One region of the Rothia sp. HMSC058E10 genome, then DNA from elsewhere that is predicted to be linked to it. Evidence: riboswitches for the same ligand, from Rfam matches in the RefSeq annotation. Region 1 holds a riboswitch; the other holds the start of a gene.
What was found. Region 1 has a riboswitch for thiamine pyrophosphate ahead of HMPREF2609_RS03995 (bifunctional hydroxymethylpyrimidine kinase/phosphomethylpyrimidine kinase). Riboswitches for the same ligand answer to the same signal wherever they lie in the genome.
Positions count from the first base shown of each region.

Region 2: linked by a shared signal. The riboswitch ahead of HMPREF2609_RS08165 (ECF transporter S component) and the one ahead of HMPREF2609_RS03995 (bifunctional hydroxymethylpyrimidine kinase/phosphomethylpyrimidine kinase) in region 1 are both predicted to bind thiamine pyrophosphate.

Region 1 is NZ_KV797619.1:247,680-252,066, reverse strand. It holds gene HMPREF2609_RS04010 (ABC transporter ATP-binding protein) at 1-139, shown strand, start outside; gene HMPREF2609_RS04005 (hypothetical protein) at 252-1,394, opposite strand; gene HMPREF2609_RS04000 (DUF6318 family protein) at 1,387-2,142, opposite strand; TPP riboswitch at 2,341-2,465, shown strand; gene HMPREF2609_RS03995 (bifunctional hydroxymethylpyrimidine kinase/phosphomethylpyrimidine kinase) at 2,566-4,209, shown strand; gene HMPREF2609_RS03990 (NAD(P)H-dependent oxidoreductase) at 4,321-4,387, opposite strand, start outside.
Region 2 is NZ_KV797640.1:159,901-164,287, reverse strand. It holds gene HMPREF2609_RS08180 (hypothetical protein) at 1-252, shown strand, start outside; gene HMPREF2609_RS08175 (MFS transporter) at 338-1,732, opposite strand; gene HMPREF2609_RS08170 (DUF4235 domain-containing protein) at 1,956-2,189, opposite strand; TPP riboswitch at 2,489-2,591, shown strand; gene HMPREF2609_RS08165 (ECF transporter S component) at 2,649-3,248, shown strand; gene HMPREF2609_RS08160 (ABC transporter ATP-binding protein) at 3,339-4,387, shown strand, end outside.

The DNA.
Region 1 (4,387 bases):
GGCCGTGCTCGCGAATCGTGCTGTGTTGATTATCTCGCACGATGCGCGTATCGCATCCCTGGCAGACCGCGCCGTTTTGCTTCAGGAAGGCATGATTACCGCTGAGGGCACGCCCGCTGAGATTTTCGCTCTGACCTAGAAGATGATAGTCAAAAGCCGTACACTCTCTGCCCTTCTCGTAGATGGGCACAACGGCACGATAGAGAAGAAAAGTGTACGACGCTCGGACAGGTTATAGAATTGGTTGGGATTTATTTTTTCTTATGGAGCCGCCATTCGGTATCGCCTGCTCCCGAGTCATCGCGATGCCAATGCTGCCCTGTCACCGGGTCAGGCTGCGTTAACTTTGGATTCGGGTTATTACGATCGGGCTCATCCGGATGTGCTGGGCATCCTCGAGCACCAGGGTCTTCGTGGCAGGTTTTACCTACAGAATGCACCTCGGTATCCCACACGCGTACTAGAGTGGGATCACTGCGAACCGTAAGCGAACCAACAATATTCCAGTCCCCACCTTTGAGACGGTACCGACCCTGATAGGTGACAGTAACGTAAGCATGATAGTTGCCGGATTCTTTGAAAGCATAGCTGGTATCGGTGGGTTTAAAGTTACGTTTGCTCTTGTCCCAGACAGAGCCTTGCGCGGTTCCTGAATCCCGCGTTGTGTAAACAGGGTCGCCGGCACCGTACTCATAGGTATAGGCAACGGGAACAGCTTCTATCGTGACTTCTTCATCGAGGATAGTAGTATCGTGTGCTGCGGTTTTCACACCGGTCACATAGAAGTTTGTGTTGATCCCGGTATTGACGTGGGGCTCATGCCCGTCGAAATGTAATGCGGGTTTTGTAGTGGTAAGTTCGGCGAGTTGCTCCCGAACTTGGCGCTCTATCTTTTGGGTGCGAACTTGGGCGTTATCGGCAGTAGGTTCGTTTTCAGGTGTGTTTTGGTCTGCAGGATCGTTGGGAACGCACGCTATACCGCCGTTTCCTGACTGAACGACACCGTATTGTTTATAGTTGCCTGAATCGTCAATGGGTAGGGGAACACGGGCTACTTTACCGGGTTTCCCTTGGTAGAGACAGGGCGCATCTTTAGAAGCATTGCCATTGTAGACATCGAAGGTATTTCCTACACTACTCACGGTTGCGGGAGCGTTAGAGCCTGAACCTTTAGTATCTGTAGATTCTATGTTTCCTTGGTACCCACTGAGCTCGTTATCATTCGTTGCCGTAGGCTGTTCACCGGGAGCCTGAGAACTACTGGAGGAATTTCCAATAACTATGACTTTGCCGCTATTAGTATTTCCAGAGTAAGTATTGGCGTGGGCGACCGGCATTACCCATGTGGTGCAGAGAAAAATAGCTGTTGTGGCCCACATAGATTTATTATTCAAAGGTTATCTTCTCCATACCTGCAAAAGACCAATGACCAGATGATTTGAAGACAACTCCAAACTCAATGGTATCTTTACTCCGTTCAGATAGACGATGTGTATGAGTCTCATACTTTTCGTTATCTAGGAAAACGACATCATTGGCCTGAACATTACCAACTACAAGGTATACGTGATCGCTGGGAGAGCGGAGGGTAGAGGGATCAAAAGTAAGTTTTCTGGTGCCACCAACTGCCCATCCACCTTTTTGGTAGATTCTATTGATATAGTTGATAACGTTTGCTTCAGAGGTGTATCCCTCTGAAGTGTAGTCCGCTAAAGTATTAACGTCTCCAGTCTGTATAGCGTAATTCCGCAGGTCGTTCCAATACTGAATAAAGTGAAAAAGCGCCTCCGGTGTCTCAATCCCAATATCTTCGGGCTTTTTGGGCTTGGGGACATTCTGCGCGGGTCCTTTTTCGTCTGCAGGACGGTACTCACCTTTGGGCGCTTCAGAGCCACCAGAATAACCCTTAGTGAAGGTCGGATGCGCCTGTGCCTCAGGTGAGGCAGATTCGGTACCATGTGGGCTGGAGCGACCGTCTGTAGTGTTGGATGCTTCGGCACGAGCAGGTGCCGTCTCATGTGCTTGCTCTCCGCAAGCGGTCAGGAACTCAGTAACGCAGATCCCCGATGCGAAGGCTATCAAGGCACGACGGTTGAGGACTTTTTGAGGCACACTATTGTGCCTAAGGGCAGGAATGCTCATCAGTGAACTTTCGTGGCTGGGTGAATATACAGCAGGCCGCAGGGGAGCGCGACCCTTTTCAACAGTACTGTTACATGTCAAGAATAAGAAATATTACTTTATAAGAGTTTGAAAATTACCAAAACTTAGAGATATGTGCACGGCAATGACACATAAAGTCCGTGAACCTATTGAGCCCAACAGCATATGCTACAGTGAAAACGCGATATGGGGTGCTCCATTTTGTAACGGATACACAGCACGGCGCTGTTGTCTGGAGCTGAGATATACCCATTGAACCTGCTCTAGTTAGAACTAGCGAAGGGATATCGAACCGTGGCAGAGCAGCCTTAACCTTCTTTCTGAAACACCCGATTCATCATTATCTAGATAGCGTGGTGCGTTTGCAGCGATGCCACGCCCATCCCAAGGAGACTTATAGCTATGACGCTATTAAACACATCTACGCCTCGTGTGCTTTCCATTGCCGGAACCGACCCTACAGGCGGTGCTGGAATCCAGGCTGATCTCAAGTCTATTGCTGCAAGCGGTGGTTACGGTATGTGCGCCACAACCGCGCTTGTCGCACAGAATACACAAGGGGTTCGCAGCATTTTTGCTCCACCTACCGAGTTTTTACAGGAACAGCTTGCGGCAGTTTTCGACGATGTGACTGTGGATGCCGTTAAAATTGGTATGCTCGGCGATGTTGAAACTATCACTACCGTCAAGACCTGGCTTGCAGAACATCCGGTACCAGTGGTGGTACTTGATCCGGTGATGGTTGCCTCCAGCGGCGATCGCCTGATTAGTCAAGACGCCGAGCAGGCACTGCGCGAATTGGTGGCGCAGGCAAATGTTATCACTCCGAATATTGCCGAACTCGCGGTGCTCTGTGAGAGCAACCCTGCCCAGACTTTGAAGGAGGCGCATCACCAGGCGGCTCAGCTCGCGGGGAGCACTGGCACGACCGTGATTGTTAAGGGCGGTCACCTGACGGGGGAGGACGCTGGAAACTCGGCTGTTTTCCCTAATGGAACTCATACACATGTGGCTACCACTCGCGTCCAGACAAAGAATACCCACGGTACCGGGTGCTCACTCTCATCAAGTCTTGCTACCCGCCTTGGACTTGCTCTTGTGAATGGCAATAATGAGCTGAGTGTACGAGTACTCACGAACGCGCTGGCTTGGAGCACCCGGTGGCTCAACGAGGCTATTATCGCGGGTGAGGAACTGCACGTGGGCAGCGGGCAGGGTCACGGACCGGTCGATCATCAGGCACGTGCTCGCCGTTTGGAACATGCAGCCGATACGAAACCGTGGGAGCACTTATACGCTGATAAAAATCTTACGGGCGAGAGCCCCAAGAATTTGGTGAAACCTGCGCAGCGGAAATCCCCAGAGTCGAAGGTAGCCCCGGCGGGTCCGTGGACTGCCGCCCTGTGGCAAGCTACCGGTGATATTTGGTGTGACATTCTCGATTTGCCCTTTATTCGCGGGCTGGGCGACGGCACGCTTGACGAGGATTTATTCGGCTTCTATTTAGACCAAGATGCGCAGTACCTTGCCCAGTATTCTCGCGCCTTAGCTACTCTTTCGGCACGTGCCACCTCACCGCAAGGTCAGGTGCATTGGGCTGCGGGTGCCCAGGCGGCAATTGTTGAGGAATCGCTTTTGCACGATGAATGGTTGGCGGCGCATCCCGCTATTCCTGCGGAGCAGGGGGGTATTCGGCGTGGTGCACCTTCGGCAGTGACAATGGGGTACACGAACTTTTTACGTGCTACTGCTGCTGGCGAGGATTATGTGGTGGGCGCAGCTGCGGCGCTTCCATGCTACTGGCTGTACCTTGAGATCGGTTACCGGCTCTTGGAGAAAACCCACGAGGAACATCCGTACAATGCCTGGATTTCGGTGTATGGCAGCGAAGAGTTTGCTGCAGATGTGCGCCGCTGCGTGGCGGTTGTTGAGGAAGCATTTGAGCAGGCTTCCCCCAGTCAGCGTGTTGCCGCCGCGCAGGCATATATGAGCGCATGCCTATATGAACGTGACTTTTTCGACCAGGCTCATAGAGCGTTGCGGTAAACTCACACCGTCCGGCCCCACGCGAAAAAGTAAAAAAGGCTCTTTATCCATATAAAGCGTATTTTTCACCGCTTGATTCGGATAAAGAGCCTTTTTAGCACGTAGAAGGGACTATGCCCCCAGAGCCTCCAGACGCTCAATGAGACGCTTGCCGTGATCCTCACCGATGGCGCGAGCA
Region 2 (4,387 bases), on a different contig from region 1:
CTGGTGGATGGAGAAAAATTCCTGCTGCATCACGGAGATTCACTGGATGAGCTTTCCGCATTCGCGGCGGAGTGTTGGATTAACGCCGCTCACGAGCTGACGGTGCGGGAGCACTACGAAGTCATGCGTGAGTTGTTTGAGGGGCTGCCCGAGGATGCGCATCGCCAGGTTGTTGAGCAGCTGTCTGAAAGCGGCATACTCACGATGCGCACCGTAGACGACCCGCTGTATACCGAAGAAGACTCGAACTAAAAACCCAATAAATACGCGAGCAGATAGCAATCCGCTATCTGCTCGCGGGGTAAGACTCGTAGGTCAAGGGGGGGCGAGTAAAGAACTACCGCTGCGCCGCCTTGGCCGCTTTCTTTTCGGCGCGGCGTGCCTTACGCAGGTGAAGCGCCTGTGGCGATTCTAACGGCAGAGTCATGAGCAGACCCGCCAACACCACGATCATAATGCCGACAATACCCCACACCTGGGCGTTGAAAATCGTGACAAACAGCCCGAACAGCATGGGTGCCAAGAAGCTGGTTGCACGCCCGGTTGTCGAATACAGCCCGAAGAGCTCACCTTCCGTACCGGGATCGGCGATGCGCGCCAAGAAGGTACGCGACGAGGACTGCGCGGGCCCCACGAAGAGGGCGAGAATGAGTGCGCAAATCCAGAAGGTCATGGGGTAGGGGAATAAGAGTAGGGGTACGGCTGCGATCAGGATGGCCACCAGCGAGAAAATAATAATCTTTTTGGGCCCCAGATAGTCATCTAGGTACCCGCCCAGCACCGCGCCTACGGCGGCAACACCGTTGGCGGCAACACCGAAAATAATGACATCCGAGGTGCTGAACCCGAAGGAACCAGCCGCCAGCACGCCGCCGAAGGTGAAGATACCGGCTAAACCATCGCGGAAGATAGCGCTGGCACACAGGAAATAAAGGGTTTGCGGTGCCGTGGTGCGCAGCCGCATAATGGTGCGCCACAGCTCCTTGTAGGCTGCAAAAAGACCGCCTTGGCGTGCCGGAGAAAGCCTGGCTAGGCCGCGTTCTAAGAACCTGAGTTCACCTGTGGGAAGGACCTCCGGAAGCACCCGTTCGCGGCGGCGCATCCGAATTAGCAAAGGCGTGCAGAAGATCAGGCACCACAGGGCGGAGAACAGTGCCACTGCGCGAATATTGAAGGCGTTGTCGGTGCTCAGGTGCAGCCCGTTAGGCTCAAGTACGAAGCCCCACAACACGATAATTAGGGCCACTAGGCCGCCCACATACCCCGCCGACCAACCGATCCCCGAGATTTTACCGATATTATTCGGGGTTGAAATGCGTGGAAGTATAGCGTTGTAATTCACGACCGCAAATTCGCTGAATACGCTCGCCGCAGATACGAGAATCACGCCCAGCCACAGATGCGCTTCATCGGGAAATACGAAAAAACACAGTCCAGAGAACGCCACCAGAGAAAGCGTATTAACACCTAACCAGAAAATACCTTTACCGGATTTATCGGCGCGCTGGCCCGAAACCGGAGCGAAAAAGGCAATACAGAACCCGGCAATGGTCAATCCCAGTGACAGTGCCGCCGATGCATCCTCGGTTGAGCCGAAGTAAGAGCTGGTGAGGTAGACCGTAAAAATGAAGGTCATCATGATGGTGTCGAAGCTCGACGAGCCGACATCCCACAGCACCCAAGATGCAACCGAACGGCGACTGGTACTGTGGTCGGGAACGCGTCTAGTCATAACGGATGTGTTCACTTTCGTGTAAGACGCAGCTAGGCGCCCTCAATCTGGTGCTGGTCTTGTAGCTTACCCGGCGACACTGCCGTAGGCATCGCCTCCCAGCGTGCCGAGCGCCGTGTTCTTTTCTGAGCAGGAACATGATCAGCACATCGGAAAGGATGCGCACACCGCTGCAGCGTGAAGGCTGCGGGGGCGGCGCATCCACCCAAAATACACCGTGAAATTATGAGAAGAAACGGCGCTGTGCGCGGGCAATACCGACGCTTACCAGAGCACCCACCACGGAGGTGATGACGGTCCACACAATAACATTGCGCAGGGTATCTTCGGACTCGGGACCGATGGTAGGAGGTTCGTTACCGGTCACACGCTTCCACGCTGCGCCAAGACCTTTGCTTGTCAGGGCGGCGGCGGCCATATTGGCACCAGTGATAGCAATCTTTGCTACGGGGTTCATATCTTCTCCTCAAAAATCAGAAGTGACTATCCCTAGCCTATCGGCTTTACGGCTCAGATGCAGAGAACATGACCTGTTTTAACGCGCGCATACACGAAAAATCGGGGTAAAAACTCTAGAACGTGAGAAAAAGCACAGTATTGCGGGTCTGAAAGGCGTATACCAGCGGCAAATCAAGGAATCATATTACCGACCTGCCACACGTTCTTGTCATAAACCGATTCAAAAACTCAACGAACTCACAGAAAACGACTCATACAGCATAGAATGTAAACGTTTATAGGCTTCGAACTCTCGAAGCAACACGACAGGGGAGCGCCGCAGACGGGCGCTGAGAGTGCAACGCAGACCCTCGAACCTGATCCGGTTAGTACCGGCGTAGGGAGTCGAAATATGTTTTCTCAACACCCCACCCGCAACGGGTGTGAATGTTCCCCTTCCAATCATTGGGAGGAAAATATGTCTCAAAAATCTCGCCTCAGCTGGCGGGTCAATGAAATCGTCATCGTCTCTGTGGTCGCCGCCGCCTGCGCGGTAATCTTCTGGATCTGGGATATTGCCGTAGACCCCGCCACTAAAACGCTCTTCGCGGCGGTTCCCGAATACCGACCCATCGTCGCCGGTATGTGGCTGCTCGCCGGTGTGCTCGGCGGGTACCTTATCCGCAAGCCCGGCGCTGCACTCTACTGCGAAATCGTCGCCGCCGTCATCTCCGTATTCCTCACCGGAGGCGCCTGGAGCCAATCAATCCTCATCGCCGGATTCTTCCAGGGAATTGGCGCCGAGATCGCCTTCGCCGTGTTCGGATACCGCGTCTGGAACCTCAGCACAGCAGCCTTCGCGGGCGCACTGAGCGGGCTCTTCATGGGCGTCAACGAAATCATCATCTACTACCCAGACATGGAAATCTTCAAAGCCGTCATCTACGTGGTATGCGCGGTCGTCTCAGGAATTGTGCTCGCTGGGGTACTCTCCTGGGGACTCACGAAAGCACTCGCTAAAACCGGGGTACTTGCCTCGCTTGCCTCCGGCGTGCAGGCACGTACCGCACGCGGATAATAGGCAGGCAGGCGTATGTCACAGCCTATCTCAACGCTCAAACCCTCAAACACGGAACATCCTGAACCATCCGCAACCCAGGGTGCAACCATGACCGAACCCCACAGTACCGCCCCCGATGCGCGTGCCCGCGGTGCCGCAATCGACCTTCACAACTTCGGTTGGCACCACCCCGGGCGCGAAAAACCCGCGTTCTCGAACGTGAACCTGCGCATCGAACCCGGGCAGAAAGTACTGCTGCTGGGGCCCTCCGGCGCAGGAAAATCAACGCTCCTGCACGCTATCGCCGGGGTGCTGCACGATCACGACGGGCAAAGCCAAAGCGGTAGCGCGCGCATCGACGGCGTAGACCCCGAAGACGCACGCGGACTCATCGGGCTCATGCAGCAAGACCCAGAATCATCGGTCGTGCTCGCCCGCGTGGGCGATGACGTAGCCTTCGGCCCCGAAAATCTTGCGGTCGCACGCGAAGAAATCTGGGCGCGCGTTGACGATGCGCTCGCCGCCGTCGGACTCGACTACCTGCCGCATGAGCATCCCACGAATGCGCTTTCGGGCGGGCAGAAACAACGCCTGGGGCTCGCCGGAATCCTGGCGATGCACCTGCGCGCCATTCTGCTTGACGAACCCACCGCGAACCTCGACCCCGAAGGCGTTCAGCAGGTGCGCGATGCCGTGGTGCAGGCGGTCACGGCAACCGGTGCCACCCTGATCGTCGTCGAACACCGGGTGGGCGTGTGGGCGCAGCATATGGACCGCGTCATCGTGCTCGGTGCCGATGGAGGCATCACCCACGACGGCGCGCCCGAAACTGTGCTCGCCGAAGCCCGCGAAACCCTCATCGCCAACGGCGTGTGGGTGCCTGGGTATGTTCCCGAACCCGCCGCCGCGGCGGCACCGAGCGGGCGCATACTCCTAAGCGCCGAAAACCTTGCGATTACGCGGGAATTCCCGAGCAAAAAACAGTTACGGGCACGCCGACGACAGCTCAAAACCATGCCGGAACCCGCATCCGTGCCCCTGGATATTCCTACCCTGCGCGGGGGCATTAACCTGAGCATTCGAGAAGGCGAGCACCTGAGCATTCTCGGCCCCAACGGCGCCGGAAAATCAACCCTCGCACTCACTCTCGCCGGGCT